Regions from separate parts of the Methylobacterium sp. 17Sr1-1 genome, predicted to be linked through region 2. Evidence: predicted binding sites of a transcription regulator. Region 2 holds the regulator's gene; the other holds the start of a gene.

Region 1 (7,503 bases), 3.2 Mb from region 2:
ACCTCGATGTCGCCGGCCTTGACGGCGATCTCGAAGGCGCCCTCGCCCATGCGCTCCTTCATGGTCTCGGTCAGGGGGGCGACCCAGGGGGCGATCTTGTCCTCGAGGGTGCCGGGGAAGAAGCCGAGGGAGCGGCCGGAGGGCACGTTCGGCCGGGTGATGACCACCTTGGCGACCCGGCGCTGGCGCAGCTGGTCGGCGGCGCGGGTGCCGGCGATGTAGGTCTTGCCGGTGCCGGCGGGACCGAGGACGATGACTTGCGGGTGGGACCCGAGGGCTTCCAGATACTCGGCCTGACGGGCCGTCATCGGCTGGATCGGTGGCGGGTTGCGCTCTTCCTCGAAGCGCGTGCGGTGGACGCGGATCGGGCGGTCATCAACCAGTTCAAGTCGTGCGCGTCGTCTCTTCACGGATCAACACTCCCACTGGACTTGCGGTGCCGATATTGGTGTGCCCTCTCGTGTCCCTGATCTCCTGTGTTCTTGTGACGACTCAAAGCCTCGCGGGCTGCAACGGTTCCGGTCGGGGTTGACGCAGGCGGTGGACAAGTCCGCCTGTTTCACCCGACAAGGTAAGCAGTCGATGATGAACGAGCAATTGTCGCGCCGCACCATGCCCCTGCGAAACCGGAGGGGACGCGGATGGGGCGACGGATTGTGATGAAAACCACACAGAGGTGGAGGGGATGGGCGCGGAAGCGGTACGAGCGACGGCGGGGCGGGCGATGAGGACAGGCTTGCCGGATGAGATCGCCACCTGATCGCCGCTCCCGGTTGGCCCGCGGACGGTGCCCGCGGGACCGCTTCAGCCCGGCTGGACGAAGCTGTCGAGGACCATCTTCCGGCCGGCCTTGTCGAAGTCAACGGTGAGCTTGTTGCCGTCGACGGCCGCCACCGAGCCCGGTCCGAATTTGGTGTGGAAGATGCGTGCGCCCGGCTCAAAGGCCGACGGGGTGCCGGTGGATTTGGCCACCAGCGTGCCCTCGATCTGCTGCGGCCCGCGCCGGCCGGGCGAATTGTTCCGCCCTCCCCCGCCGAACCGATCCTGATTGTAGCGATCTTGGCCGGCAGTCTGGGCCTGGGCCCGCTGCCAGCCGGGGGTGGAGTAGGACGAGCCGAAGGCCGGGGCCTGCCGGTCGAAGCGCGAGGGCCCCTGCGAGAAGCTGGCCGGCGCGTCGAGCACCGCGACGCTCGCTTCGGGTAACTCGTCGATGAAGCGGCTCGGCACCGTCGAGGACCACAGGCCGTGGATGCGCCGGTTGACCGCGAAGGAGATCTTGGCGCGCTTGCGCGCCCGGGTCAGGCCGACATGGGCGAGGCGCCGCTCCTCCTCCAGGCCCGCCCGCCCGCTCTCGTCGAGGGCGCGCTGGTTCGGCATCAGGCCGTTCTCCCAGCCGGGCAGGAACACGGTGTCGAATTCCAGGCCCTTCGCCGCGTGGAGCGTCATCAGGCTCACCCGGTCGCCGCCCTCGGCCTCGTTGGCGTCCATGACGAGGGAGACGTGCTCGAGGAAGCCGGCGAGGTCCGGGAACTCCTCCATCGAGCGCACCAGCTCCTTCAGGTTCTCGAGCCGGCCGGCGGCGTCGGCGGTGCGCTCCTTCTGCCACATCTCGGTGTAGCCGGACTCTTCCAGGATCGTCTGCGCCACCTCGGTGTGCGGCTGGTCCTCCAGGAGCTTGGCCCAGCGGGAGAAGCTCTGGCACAGCGCTCGCACGGTGGAGCGGGGCTTGGGCTTCAGCTCCTCGGTCTCGCTCATCATGCGGGCGGCCTGGAGCAGCGGCACCTTGGCGCGGCGGGCGAGCCCGTGCAGAGCCTGGAGCGTCGCGTCGCCCAGGCCGCGCTTCGGCGTGTTGAAGATCCGCTCGAAGGCGAGGTCGTCGGAGCCGTTGGCGACGATGCGAAGATACGCCAGCGCGTCCCGGATCTCGGCCCGCTCGTAGAAGCGCGGGCCGCCGACCACCCGGTAGGGCAGGCCGAGCTGGACGAAGCGGTCCTCGATCTCGCGCATCTGCGCCGAGATGCGCACCAGCACGGCGATCTCGGCGAGCTTGTGGCCCTTGGCCTGCAGGCTCTCGATCTCCTCGCAGACGAGGCGCGCCTCCTCCTCCGAGTCCCAGGCGCCGGTGACCGTGACCTTCTCGCCCTCCGGGCTGTCGGTGCGCAGGGTCTTGCCGAGGCGGCCCTCATTATGGGCGATCAGCACGGAAGCCGCGGCCAGGATGTGGCCGGTCGAGCGGTAGTTGTTCTCCAGCCGAACCACCAGGGCACCCGGAAAATCGTGCTCGAAGCGCAGGATGTTGTCGACCTCGGCGCCGCGCCAGCCGTAGATCGACTGGTCGTCGTCGCCGACGCAGGCGACGTTGCGGTGCCCTTGCGCGAGCAGGCGCAGCCAGAGATACTGGGCGACGTTGGTGTCCTGGTACTCGTCGACCAGGATGTAGCGGAAGCGCTGCTGGTAATTGGTGAGTACGTCCGGATTCTCGCGCCACAGCCGAAGGCAGAGCAGCAGCAGGTCGCCGAAATCGACGGCGTTGAGCGCCCGCAAGCGCTCCTGGTAGGCGGCGTAGAGCCCACCCCCCTTGCCGAAGCCGAAGGCCGAGGCTTCGCCCGCCGGCACCTGCTCGGGGCCGAGGCCGCGATTCTTCCAGCCGTCGATCGTGCCGGCGAGGCTGCGGGCGGGCCAGCGCTTCTCGTCGAGATCGGCCGCGGCGATCACCTGCTTCAAGAGCCGCAGCTGGTCGTCGGTGCCGAGGATCGTGAAGTCGGAGCGCAGGCCGACCAGTTCGGCGTGGCGGCGCAGGATCTTGGTGCCGATGGCGTGGAAGGTGCCGAGCCACGGCATCCCCTCCCCGGCCGGACCGATCAGCGTGCCGATGCGCTCCTTCATCTCCCGGGCGGCCTTGTTGGTGAAGGTCACCGCCAGGATGTCGAAGGGCCGGGCGCGCCCGGTCGAGATCAGGTGGGCGATGCGGGTCGTCAGCACCCGGGTCTTGCCGGTGCCGGCGCCGGCCAGCACCAGCACCGGCCCCTCCGTCGCCTCGACGGCGCGGCGCTGCTCGGGATTGAGCCCCGTGAGGTAGGAGGCGTCCTGCGGCACCACCGCGGCGCGGGCGCGGGCGGAGATCGAGGTGGGGGCAGTCCCGGCCGGGAAGTCGCGAGTCATGCCCGCATCACTGGACCAAAACGCGAACGGCGTCGAGGGTGGGGAGCGCATACGTCTCGGGTGCGAGGCCGGAACCTTGCGAGAGCCCCGGCGTCGTTCCCGCAGCGACCAACCCGACAGGGAAAGGACCCCGATGCGCGCCCACGCCCTTCTCATCCTCGCGCTCGCCGCCGCGCCGCTCCCGGCGCTGGCGCAGAACCAGGTGCCCGCCAACCGCTCCCAGCAGGCCGTCGAGGGGATCAACCGCTCGATCACGTCCGGTGCCGAGACGCGGAGCATCCAGCAGCAGAACCGGTTCGAGACCAACCAGCTCCAGGGGCAGATCCGGAGCCAGCAGGCCACGCCGCCGCCGCCCGCGCCGATCGTGGTCCCGCGGCGCTGACGCGCTACACTGTCGGTTGCGCGGCGCCGACGCGCCACAGTGTTGGTTCCGCGGCGCTGACGCGCCGCCCGGGCCTCAGTGCCTGACCCGCGCCCCGGCGGCTGCGAAGGCGATCGCCTCCGGTCGCGGGTGGCTGCGGTCCGGAATGCCGATCACCCGGCCGAGATCGTCGGGCCGCGGCAGCCGGGCATGCGAGCCGAGCATGACCGAGAGGTTGGCCTGGATGTCCTCCGGGAACGGCGCCACGCGCCGCGTCATCGGGTCGACGTGGAGGGACAGGTTCTCCGAGGTGGCGGCGACCCAGCCCTCGGTGGCGTGGCGGATCTCGGAATAGAAGTGGATCCGCTTCTCGTCGAAGGCGATGAGCTGCAGCGTCACCCGCACCCGATCGTCGAGGACCAGCTCGCGGCGGTAGCGCACGTGGACCTCGGCGGCGAAGGTCGTGCCGCGCCCGGTCTCCATGTAGTCGGGCCCGAGGCCGACCACGCCGAACGCCTCGTCCACCGCCCGGTCGAACAGGACGTGGTAGTAGGCCATGTTCAGGTGGCCGTTGTAGTCGATCCAGCCCGGCTCGATCGCCATCGTGGACGACACGAACGGCGCGAAGAAGAAGACCGAAGCGGGACGGTCGTCAGCCATTGTGGGGCTCCCGGTGAGCGCAAGCGGGATGACAAGGGCGCCCAGGGACGTACCACGCTTGGGCGAGGGATGCATCCCCGGATGCGTTGCACCTTGGGGCAAGGTGTCAGCCCCGGAGCGCACTTCTCCGTGACCGGGCGCCCGGATATGCCGGCCGGGACACGGCTGCTAGAGTGGCCGGCAAAAGGCCGGTCCGCCCGGTCGCCACACCGTCCGGGAGACCCGCCATGAACGCCCCAAGCCCTGTTCCCACCCGCGAGCGCCCGTCCCCGGAGACCGTGGATGCCGTCATCCGCGAGCTGACCTCGCTCTTCGGCAACCGCGTCGTCACCTCGCAGGCGGTGCGCGAGCAGCATGCCAGCACCCTGACCTGGGTGGCCAACCAGCCGCCGGACGCGGTGGTCTACGCCACGAGCACCGAGGACGTGCAGGCGGTGGTGCGCGTCTGCGCCGCCCACAAGATGCCGGTCGTCGCCTTCGGCACCGGCACGTCGCTCGAGGGCCACGTCAACGCGCCGTTCGGCGGCATCTCGATCGACATGAACGGGATGAACAAGGTGCTGGCGGTCCATGCCGAGGACCTCGACTGCGTGGTCCAGCCCGGCGTGACCCGCAAAGCCGTGAACGAGCACCTGCGCGACCAGGGCCTGTTCTTCCCGATCGATCCGGGCGCCGACGCGTCGCTGGGCGGCATGGCGGCGACGCGGGCCTCGGGCACCAACGCGGTGCGCTACGGCACGATGAAGGACAATGTCTTGTCGCTCACCGCCGTGATGCCGAACGGCGACATCGTCCGCACCAGCCCGCGGGCGCGCAAGACCTCCGCCGGCTACGACCTCACCCGGCTGCTGGTGGGCTCCGAGGGCACCTTCGGCATCATCACCGAGCTGACCCTCAAGCTCGCCGGCATCCCGGAGGCGATCTCCGCCGGCGTGTGCCCGTTCCCGAGCATCAAGGCGGCCTGCGACGCGGTCATCGTGACGATCCAGTCCGGCCTGCCGGTGGCGCGGATCGAGCTCCTCGACGAGGTCCAGGTCGCGGCTTGCAACGCTTACTCGAAGCTGACCCTGCCGGAGACCCCGCTGCTGCTGGTCGAGTTCCACGGCACGGATGCCAGCGTGCGCGAGCAGGCCGAGCGCTTCGGCGAGATCGCGGCGGAGTTCGAGGGCGGTCCCTACGAGTGGGCGACGAAGCCGGAGGACCGCACCCGGCTGTGGCAGGCGCGCCACGACGTCTACTGGGCGGCGGTCGGCTTGCGGCCGGGGGCGCGGGTCATCGCCACCGACGTCTGCGTACCGATCTCGCGGCTCGCCGAATGCGTCGACGAGACCAAGCGCGACATCGTCGAGAGCGGCATCACCGCGCCGATCGCGGGCCATGTCGGCGACGGCAACTTCCACACCTCGCCGCTCGTGATGATGGACGATCCCGACGAGATCGCCCGGGTCACCGGCTTCATCGAGCGCCTGGTCGCCCGCGCCATCGCCATGGAGGGCACCTGCACCGGCGAGCACGGCATCGGCCAGAAGAAGATGCGCTTCATGGAGCTGGAGCACGGGCCGGAGGCGCTGAACCTGATGCGGACACTGAAGCGGGCGATCGATCCGGACAACATCATGAACCCGGGGAAGGTCGTGGCGGTGTAGGCGGCCTTCTTTCCACGATGAGATCGAGCTTGTAAGCGGACGTTCGTCACAAGGCTCTCCCTTTCCCGGACGACTGAAACGAAGTGGAAGGAGATCCGGGATCCAGCGCAAAAAGTCGCGAAGCGTCTTTATGTCTGCAACGGTGCAGCATACAGAGCCGCTTCGCGGCACTTCTTCTGCTGGGTCCCGGATCTCCTTCCGCTTCGCTGCAGTCGTCCGGGAGAGGGGTGAGGCGGAAATGCACTTTGTTTAATTGTTCAAGTCGGCTGACAAATCACGCTATTCCGGGTTCATCGTTTCGAACAGCGCGATTTTCCACGCACGGCGCCAATTCTTGAGCGCGTATTCGCGATGTCGGGCATCAACGATGAGTGCATACTGCTCGTGCCAGACCAAGTTTAGTACGCCATAGCGAGTCGTGAATCCGGGCGTATGAGCCTGCTGATGCTCATAGATGCGACGGCACAGATCAGCCGTCGATCCGAGATAGAGCGTGCCGTTGCGCCCGCTCGCCAGCATGTAGACGAAGCCGCCCTTCGCCATGCGCGCACCGCCCTTTCCCGGACGACTGCAGCGTAAGCGGAAGGAGATCCGGGATCCAGCGCGAGAAGTGCCGCGAAGCGGCTCCATCTATCAGCACAACGCCGACACAGCCGCTTCGCATCCGGATAAACCCGAAAGAACGAACCCTACGGCAACACCACCACCTTCGTCCCCACCTTCACGCGATCGTACAGGTCGATCACGTCCCGGTTGGTCATGCGGATGCAGCCCGAGGACACCGCCGCGCCGATCGTCTCCGGCTCGTTCGAGCCGTGGATTCGGTAGAGCGAGGAGCCGAGATAGAGCGCACGCGCCCCGAGCGGGTTGTCGTTGCCGCCGGCCATGTAGCGCGGCAGGTCGGGGCGGCGCTTGATCATCTGCTCCGGCGGGCGCCAGGACGGCCATTCCTTCTTCATCGTCACGGTCTTGGTGCCGGCCCAGGAGAAGCCCTCGCGGCCGACGCCGACGCCGTACTGCACGGCCTCCTGGTTCGGCAGGATGTAGTAGAGCCGGCGCTGGCTGGTCGAGATCACCACCGTGCCGGGCTTGTAGGGGCTGTTCCAGCCGATGGTCTGGCGCGGCACGCCCTGCTGGCGAAACACCGTCAGGAAGTCGGCGATCGGCCCGCGCTCGAGCAGGCCGATGGCGTGGGCCGGCGCCGCGAGGCTCAGCAGGGCTGTCGCCGCCAGGATCGGCCTCAAGCGGCGCCGCGGTGCGGTCAGACGGGTCATGGTCCCCTCCCGTTCGAAAAACATCGAACGGGTTGGCCGCCGGGCTGTGGCGAAAACAGGGCGGAAACAATCGCCGCCCGACCCGTGGTGCTAATCCGCCACAGGCCGCGCGATGACACTGTCGCCTATTCGGCCGCCTGCCGAAGCGGCACGAAGCCGATCGGCTGGCGCTGCGGGCCCTCCTGCTTGAGGGTGCGCAGCATCGTCTCGTAATCCTGCTCCATCTCGGGCGTCACCGAGGCGCGGGTCTCGCGCAACGCCGCGTCGAAATGCGCCTGCGTCACCCGCTCGCTCGCCAGGTTCTCGCGCAACGCCATCAGGCCGGCCCGGCGGGTCAGGTCCTCGAGGTCGGCGCCGGTGAAGCGGGTCGTGCGCTCGGCGAGCCCGTCGAGGTCGACGT
Region 2 (7,503 bases):
GCCACCAGAACCCCGGCGACGATGCCAGCGACACGAGGGTGCTCGATCCCGTGCTGCGCTTCGTCGGCCAGCGCGTCGCGGCGGTGCTCGCCGAGAGCGAGGCGGCGGCCGAGGCCGGCTGCCGGGCCCTGCGCGTCGACTACGCGGTGCTGCCGGCCTGCCTCGACCCCGAGCGCGCCCTCGACCCCGACGCAGCCCTCGTCCACGGCGCACGCCCGACCGGCGAGGACGCGCCGCCGCTCCACCCCCATCCCAACCTCGCCGCCGAGGCCCATGGCGAGGTCGGCGACGTCGCGGCCGGCCTCGCCGCGGCGGAGGTGGTGCACGAGGGCACCTATACCTCGCAGCGGATCCAGCACGCGCATCTCGAGACCCACGCGGCGATCGGCTGGCGCGATCCGGACGGGCGGCTCGTCCTGCGCTCCAGCACCCAGGTGCCGTTCCTCACCCGCGACGCGCTGTGCGCCCTGTTCGATCTCCCGCGCGAGGACGTCCGGGTCGAGTGCGGCCGGGTCGGCGGCGGCTTCGGGGCTAAGCAGGAGATGCTGACCGAGGACCTGGTGGCGCTCGCCGTGCTGGCGACCGGCCGGCCGGTGCGCTGGGAACTGACCCGCGCCGAGCAGTTCGCCGCCACCACCACCCGCCACCCGATGCGGGTGCGGGTGCGCCTCGGCGCGCGCCGCGACGGCACCCTGACGGCGATCGCCCTCGACGTGCTGTCGAATACCGGCGCCTACGGCAACCATGCCGGCGGCGTGCTGCATCACGGCTGCAACGAGGTGATCGCGGTCTATCGCTGCGCCAACAAGCGGGTCGACGGCTACGCCGTCCACACCCACACCCTGCCGGCCGGGGCGTTTCGCGGCTACGGGCTGAGCCAGACCATCTTCGCGGTCGAATCCGCCATGGACGAGCTCGCTCGGGCGCTCGACCTCGATCCGTTCGAGCTGCGGCGGCGCAACGTGATCCGCCCCGGCGACCCGATGGTCTCGACGAGCCTGGAGCCGCACGACGTCCGATACGGCAGCTACGGCCTCGACCAATGCCTCGACCGGGTCGCGGAGGCCCTGTCCGCGTCCCCTCCCCCGGGGAGGCCGGGCTGGCGCACGGGATCCGGCATGGCCTTGTCGATGATCGACACGATCCCGCCCCGCGGTCATTTCGCGCAAAGCCGCATCGCCCTCGGCGAGCACGGGCGCTACGCCTTGAGCGTCGGCACGGTCGAGTTCGGCAACGGCACCTCGACGGTGCACGGCCAGATCGCCGCGGAAGCGTTGGGCACCACGCCGGACCGGATCGCCCTGCGCCAGGGCGACACCGACGCGGTCGGGCACGATACCGGCGCCTATGGCAGCACCGGCATCGTGGTGGCGGGCCAGGCCACCTTGCGCGCCGCGGACAGCTTGGCCGCGACCTTGCGCGAGCGCGCCGCCGCCCGCCTCGGGGTCGATCCCGCCGCCTGCCGGCTCGACGGCGCGTTCGCCGTCTCGGGCGAGGCGCGGGTGCCGCTCGCCGATCTCGGCCCCGCGGAGGCGGTCGGTCACGCCGACGGCACCCCGCGCTCGGTGGCGTTCAACGTCCAGGGCTTCCAGGTCGCGGTGCATCCGGGGACGGGCGAGGTGCGCATCCTCCGGAGCGTCCACGCGGCGGATGCCGGACGGGTGATGAACCCGGTGCAGTGCCGCGGCCAGATCGAGGGCGGCGTCGCCCAGGCGCTCGGCGCGGCGCTCTACGAGGATCTGCGGGTCGACGGCGAGGGCCGCGTCGCGACCCCGTCCTTCCGCACCTACCACATCCCGGCCATCGCCGACGTGCCCCGCACCGAGGTGATCTTCGCCGACACCCACGACGCGATCGGGCCGCTCGGCGCCAAGTCGATGAGCGAGAGCCCGTTCAACCCTGTGGCGGCGGCGCTCGCCAACGCCATCCGGGACGCGACCGGCGCGCGGCTGACCGCGACGCCCTTCGCCCCCGACCGGATCTACCGACAGATCAGCGACGCGACCCAGAGCGGCGAGGAGGAGCAATGGACCTGAAGCGCGACGACCGGCTGACCCGATCGACCGGTCCCTCTCACGAAGGGTTCCTGGAGCGCACCTTCGCGCTCTCGGCCCACGGCACCACCGTGCGCACGGAGCTGCTCGCCGGGCTGACCACCTTCCTGACGATGGCCTACATCATCTTCGTCAACCCCAACATCCTGGGCGATGCCGGGATGCCGAAGGGCGCGGTGTTCGTCGCCACCTGCCTCGTCGCGGCGATCGGCTCGCTGGTGATGGCGTTCTACGCCAACTACCCGATCGCGCTCGCCCCCGGCATGGGGCTCAACGCCTACTTCGCCTACGTGGTGGTGCTCCAGATGGGCTACACCTGGCAGGCGGCGCTCGGGGCGGTGTTCATCTCCGGCCTGCTCTTCATGGTCGTCACCCTGACGGGCCTGCGCCGGATCATCGTCGAAGGCATCCCGCGCTCGATGCGCATCGCCATCACGGTCGGCATCGGACTGTTCCTCGCGATCATCGCGCTCAAGAGCGCCGGCGTGGTGGCGGCGAGCCCGGCGACCTTCGTCACCCTCGGCGACCTGCACAAGCCGAGCACGGTGCTGGCGGTGCTGGGCTTCCTGATCGTCGCCGTGCTCTCGGTGCGCAAGGTGCGGGGCGCGCTGCTGGCCGGCATCCTGACGGTCACGGCGTTGAGCTTCGTCGTCGCCGACAACACCTTCCAGGGCGTCGCGTCGCTGCCGCCCTCGATCGCCCCGACCCTGTTCGCCCTCGACATCACCGGCGCCCTGTCGGGCGGGTTGCTCAACGTGATCCTGGTGTTCTTCCTGGTCGAGCTCTTCGACGCCACCGGCACGCTGATGGGCGTCGCCAACCGGGCGGGCCTCCTCACGGAGGGCAAGATGGAGCGCCTCGACAAGGCCTTGATGGCGGATTCGTCGTCGATCTTCGTCGGCTCGCTGCTGGGCACGTCGAGCACCACGGCGTATCTCGAGAGCGCGTCCGGCGTCGAGGAGGGCGGGCGCACCGGGCTCACCGCCGCGACCGTGGCTTTCCTGTTCCTCGCCTGCCTGTTCTTCGCGCCGCTCGCCGGCTCGGTCCCGGCCTACGCCACGGCGCCGGCCCTGTTCTACGTCGCCTGCCTGATGCTGCACGAGCTGGTCGATCTCGACTGGGACGACCTGACCGAGGTGCTGCCGGCCTGCGTCACCGCGCTGCTCATGCCCTTCACCTACTCGATCGCCAACGGCGTCGCCTTCGGCTTCATCACCTACGCGGTGATCAAGCTGCTCACCGGCCGTTTCCGCGACGTGAAGCCGGTGGTGTGGGTGATCGCGGGCGTATTCCTGTTCAAGTTCGTGGCGACGGGCAGCGCGCATTGAGGGGGGTGGAAGTCGTGACAGCCTCCGGCTCGCCGATCGACTTCCGGAAACCGCCACTGGGAAGTCGAATCACCGGTTAAGTGTCCCTCAAACGAAGGACGCCCAGTCGAGCCGGAACGCTGATCATGCATGCGGGCGCCCGGGCCGAGCGGGACTCGTCGCGACATCGCGCCCTTTCGTCGAGAGGGCTTCATGGACCAGACCAGCCGCCGCGTCTTCCTCGGAACCCTGGCCGCGGGCGGCAGCTTCGCCGTCGGCGGCGCCTTCGCCGCCACGGACGACGGTCACGCCGCCGGCGCCGACGTCGCCCCCGCCGGCACCTTCCTGCGCACGATCCCCCGCAAGGCCGGTGCGCCGCCGGCCTTCACCATCTCGCTCGATGCCGGCCCGATCAAGGCGACCTCGGGCGGCTGGGCCCGGGACGTCACGACGCGCCAGCTCCCCATCGCCACCGGGATCGCCGGCGCGCACCTGTTCCTCAACCCGGGCGGCGTGCGCGAGATGCATTGGCACAGCTCGGCGGAGTGGGGCTACATCGTCGCCGGGCATTGCCAGGCGACGGTGATCGACGCCGCGGGCGAGATGGAGGTCGTCAACTTCGCGCCCGGGGACACCTGGTACTTTCCCGGCGGCCACGCCCACGCGATCCAGGCCCTCGGGACCGATCCGTGCCACGCGATCCTCGCCTTCGACGACGGCCTCTACGGTGAGCACGGCACCTTCGGGCTCTCCGACTGGATGAGCCGCCTCGACCCGGCGATCCTCGGCCACGCCCTCGGCGTGCCGGAGGCGACGCTGGCGGCGCTTCCCCCGGGCGAGACCTACATCATGCAGGGGCCCGTCCTGCCCCTCGACGGCCCGGCCGCGCGGGCCGAGCGGCCTCTCGCGCCGTCACGGTCGCATCGCTACGGGCTGGCGGGGAGCGACACGATCGTGGATGCCGCCGGCAGCACGATGCGGGTGGCGCCCGCGAGCGCCTTCCCGGTCTCGGCGGGGATGACCGGCCTTCTCGTGCGGCTCGCGCCCGGTGCGATCCACACCCCGCACTGGCATCCGGGCGCGAACGAGTGGCACTACGTCCTGCGGGGGCGCACCCGCGTGACCCTGTTCGGGCCGGACAAGCGCCTAGCCGTGGCCGAGCTGGGCCCGGGCGACTGCGCCTACATTCCGCGGGCCTGCGGACACTCCGTCGAGAATATCGGGACCGGAACGGCCGAGCTCGTCGGCGTGCACGACAGCGGGGTCTACAGCGAGTCGTCATTGGCGGGCTGGCTCGCCCAGGCGCCGCGCCACCTGCTCGCCGCCAATCTCGGCCTTGACGAACAGGCCGCCGCCAGCTTCCCGACGGCGTCGCGGGTCTTCAGCCGGACCGTCTGAGCGCGCGGGCGGCTCACGAGGATTGCGAACGCAGGACGGGGCGGACCGGCCTCCGGTCCGCCCCGTCCTGTCCCTCAATATTTCCGGACGAGGCTCACCAGCCGGCCCTGGATCCGCACCCGGTCCGGCCCGAGCACCCGGGTCTCGTAGGCCGGGTTGGCGGCTTCGAGCGCGATCGAGGAGCCGCGGCGACGCAGGCGCTTGAGGGTCGCCTCCTCGTCGTCGATCAGCGCCACGATGATGTCGCCGGTATTGGCGGTCTCCTGGCGGCGGATCACCACGAGGTCGCCGTCGAGGATGCCGGCCTCGATCATCGAGTCGCCGCGCACCTCGAGCGCGTAGTGCTCGCCGCTGGCGAGGAAGTCCGGCGACATCGCCACCGAGCGGCTCTGGCTCTGGATCGCCGAGATCGGCGTACCGGCGGCGATCCGGCCCATCACCGGCACGCTGACCGACTGGCCGTTCTCGTCCGACGCCGTGGCCATCGCGGGGATGCCGGCGGGCCGCTTCGGCTCGTGGGCGCGCCCGCCCTCGACCACGCTGGGGTTGAACCGCAGCACCTCGGCGCCGGATCCAAGGCCTCCGGATCCATGCCCTGCGGGCGCGGCCGCCACGGGCCCGGTCACCGCGTCGGGGATGCGGATCACCTCGATCGCCCGGGCCCGGTTCGGCAGGCGGCGCAGGAAGCCCCGCTCCTCCAGGGCCGTGATCAGGCGGTGGATGCCCGATTTCGACTTGAGATCGAGGGCGTCCTTCATCTCGTCGAAGGACGGGGGGACGCCCGTCTCGCGCATTCTCTGCTGAATGAAGCGGAGCAGGTCCAACTGCTTACGCGTGAGCATGTGACACTCTCATCCCCGCGCTGTCGCGCTCCGGAAACAAACCACGAACATGGTAAGCGTTCCGCAAGTGTTCCGCAAGCGGGTCTCGAACTGCGGCGGGAGAACGCAGCAGAGGGAAGAGATCCGGGTCAATTCGGGCGATGTCGGGCAGGCAAACCGCACCTCGCGAGCAGCGGAACGACGCTCTGCTAGCGCCGGGCGGGCTCCGGCTCGCGGGCGAAGAGCGGGTTCGGCGGCGGCTCCGCGGTCGCGGAGAGCGGCCGGTGGAACGCGTCCGCCAGGGAATCGACGTGGACCGGGGGAGCGACCGCGCCGTCGGTGCTTGCGGCGGGGGCCGGGGGCGGGCCGGCGATGACCTGGGGCAGCCGCAGGCCGCCGGGGCCGACCGTGGTCTGCTGCGCCTGCGCCAGCGCCGGCGCGGGGAGCAGGAGAACCGCCACGATGCCAGCCCCCAGGATCGACTTCATCCGACGCTCTCCTCTCGTTGAGGGGCGTGTACACGCGAGACGCCGACTGGTTCCGCCGGATCCGGCCCGACTCGGGGGAGCTGTTCGAGTCGGCAGGCCGAAGTCAAACCCTCTGCGTCATCCCGGGGCCGCGCAGCGGAACCCGGAAGCCATAGCCGCTAACGAGGCAGGATGATGCGGCGACCGATCCCGTCTCGTTCTCCGATGTCGGCGGTGATGGATCCCGGGTTCCACTGCGTGGCCCCGGGATGACGCGGAGGGTGTCAAGTTCCGTCGAGGGCCGATCGAACTGGCTCTCTCAGCCCCGTGTCGCCCGATCCGACGGCCCGCCCCGCCCGATCCGCGGCAGGTCGCTCGCGCCGCTGCCCGGCACCACGACGAGGCGGCGGACCTCGCCGCGCAGGAAGGCCTGCAAAAAGCGGTCGTAGTTGCGGAACGAGACGCAGCCGTTCGAGGCGCCGCTCGGGCCGAGCATGTAGGTATGGGCGAGCAGCCCGACCCGGTTGTGGATGGCGCCGCTGCCGCCGACCGGGTTGAGCCGGATCGCCCGGACGCCGTGGAACAGCGCCTCGCGCTCGGTGAGATCGTAGGTGCCGGGCGGCGTGGCGCCGCGCATCTTCAGGTGGACGTTGCGCGGATCGTCCATGTGCGGCCCGAGGCCGGAATGCGCCTCCAGCGACTCGCCGCTCGGCAGGGTCACGGTGCGGGCGCTGATGTCGTAGACCGCGATGCCGGGGCTGGCGCTCAGGCGCGGCCGCGGGCTCGGATCGAGGCCGCCGGGGGCCGCGTAGGCGAGGGTCTGCGTCGGGGCGCTCGCCCCCCCTCCCCCGAAGATCCGGTCGAACAGCGACGGCTCCTCCGGCAGCGCGGCCTTGAACACGCTCTGGGTCGAGGCCATGGCCTGCGTGGAACGCCGCGGCACGCGGGTCGCCAGCACGGTCGGCGCGGGCCGCGCCTCGGAGGGGCGCAGCTCGGGCGGGCGCGGCACCGGCAGGGGTACGGCGACGAGCGGCGTGGTGGCGGGCTGCACCGCCGCGGACGGCGCGGCCTCGCGCGGCTCGGCATCGGGGCGCAGGGCCGCGAGCGGCGAGAGGTCCCGCTCGACGAGGGCGGCCGGCGCGGCCTCGGCGAGGCGCTGCGGCGCGGGGACCGGAGTCGCGGCCGCGGCGAGCGGGTGCGACTCGGCCGGACCCTCGCGGGTGAAGCCCGCCGCGTCGCCCCCGAGGGTCGGCACCGGCGCGAGCATCCAGCCGAGCTCGGCCGGGGAGATGCGCGCCTCGCGCAGCGGCGCGACCGGATCCGCCACGAGGCCCGCCACCGGGGGCCGGGCCGCCTCGCGCGGCATCAGGCCGGCGGCGGCGCCGATGCCGCCGAGCACGGCGGCGATGCCGAGAAGCCGCCGGTTGCGGCGGCGGCGGCGGAGGGAGCCCGGGGC

What was found. The regulator LexA, encoded in region 2, represses DNA repair genes until DNA is damaged. The targets are predictions, from matches to a motif close to TGTTCNNNNTGTGTTCNG.
Region 1: DK412_RS23450 (UvrD-helicase domain-containing protein) is a predicted target of LexA. The motif match lies at 3,174-3,191, and genes of this name have one in related genera.

Annotation. Positions count from the first base shown of each region.
Region 1 covers NZ_CP029552.1:5,154,163-5,161,665, reverse strand. Annotated here, with positions in the region: gene DK412_RS23455 (PhoH family protein) at 1-410, opposite strand, end outside; gene DK412_RS23450 (UvrD-helicase domain-containing protein) at 805-3,162, opposite strand; gene DK412_RS23445 (hypothetical protein) at 3,296-3,544, shown strand; gene DK412_RS23440 (thioesterase family protein) at 3,620-4,183, opposite strand; gene DK412_RS23435 (FAD-linked oxidase C-terminal domain-containing protein) at 4,411-5,829, shown strand; gene DK412_RS23430 (GIY-YIG nuclease family protein) at 6,109-6,372, opposite strand; gene DK412_RS23425 (L,D-transpeptidase) at 6,519-7,103, opposite strand; gene DK412_RS23420 (CDC48 family AAA ATPase) at 7,229-7,503, opposite strand, start outside.
Region 2 covers NZ_CP029552.1:1,855,908-1,863,410, reverse strand. Annotated here, with positions in the region: gene DK412_RS08380 (molybdopterin cofactor-binding domain-containing protein) at 1-2,036, shown strand, start outside; gene DK412_RS08375 (NCS2 family permease) at 2,027-3,382, shown strand; gene DK412_RS08370 (cupin domain-containing protein) at 3,575-4,759, shown strand; gene lexA (transcriptional repressor LexA) at 4,834-5,601, opposite strand; gene DK412_RS08360 (hypothetical protein) at 5,790-6,068, opposite strand; gene DK412_RS08355 (tlde1 domain-containing protein) at 6,367-7,503, opposite strand, start outside.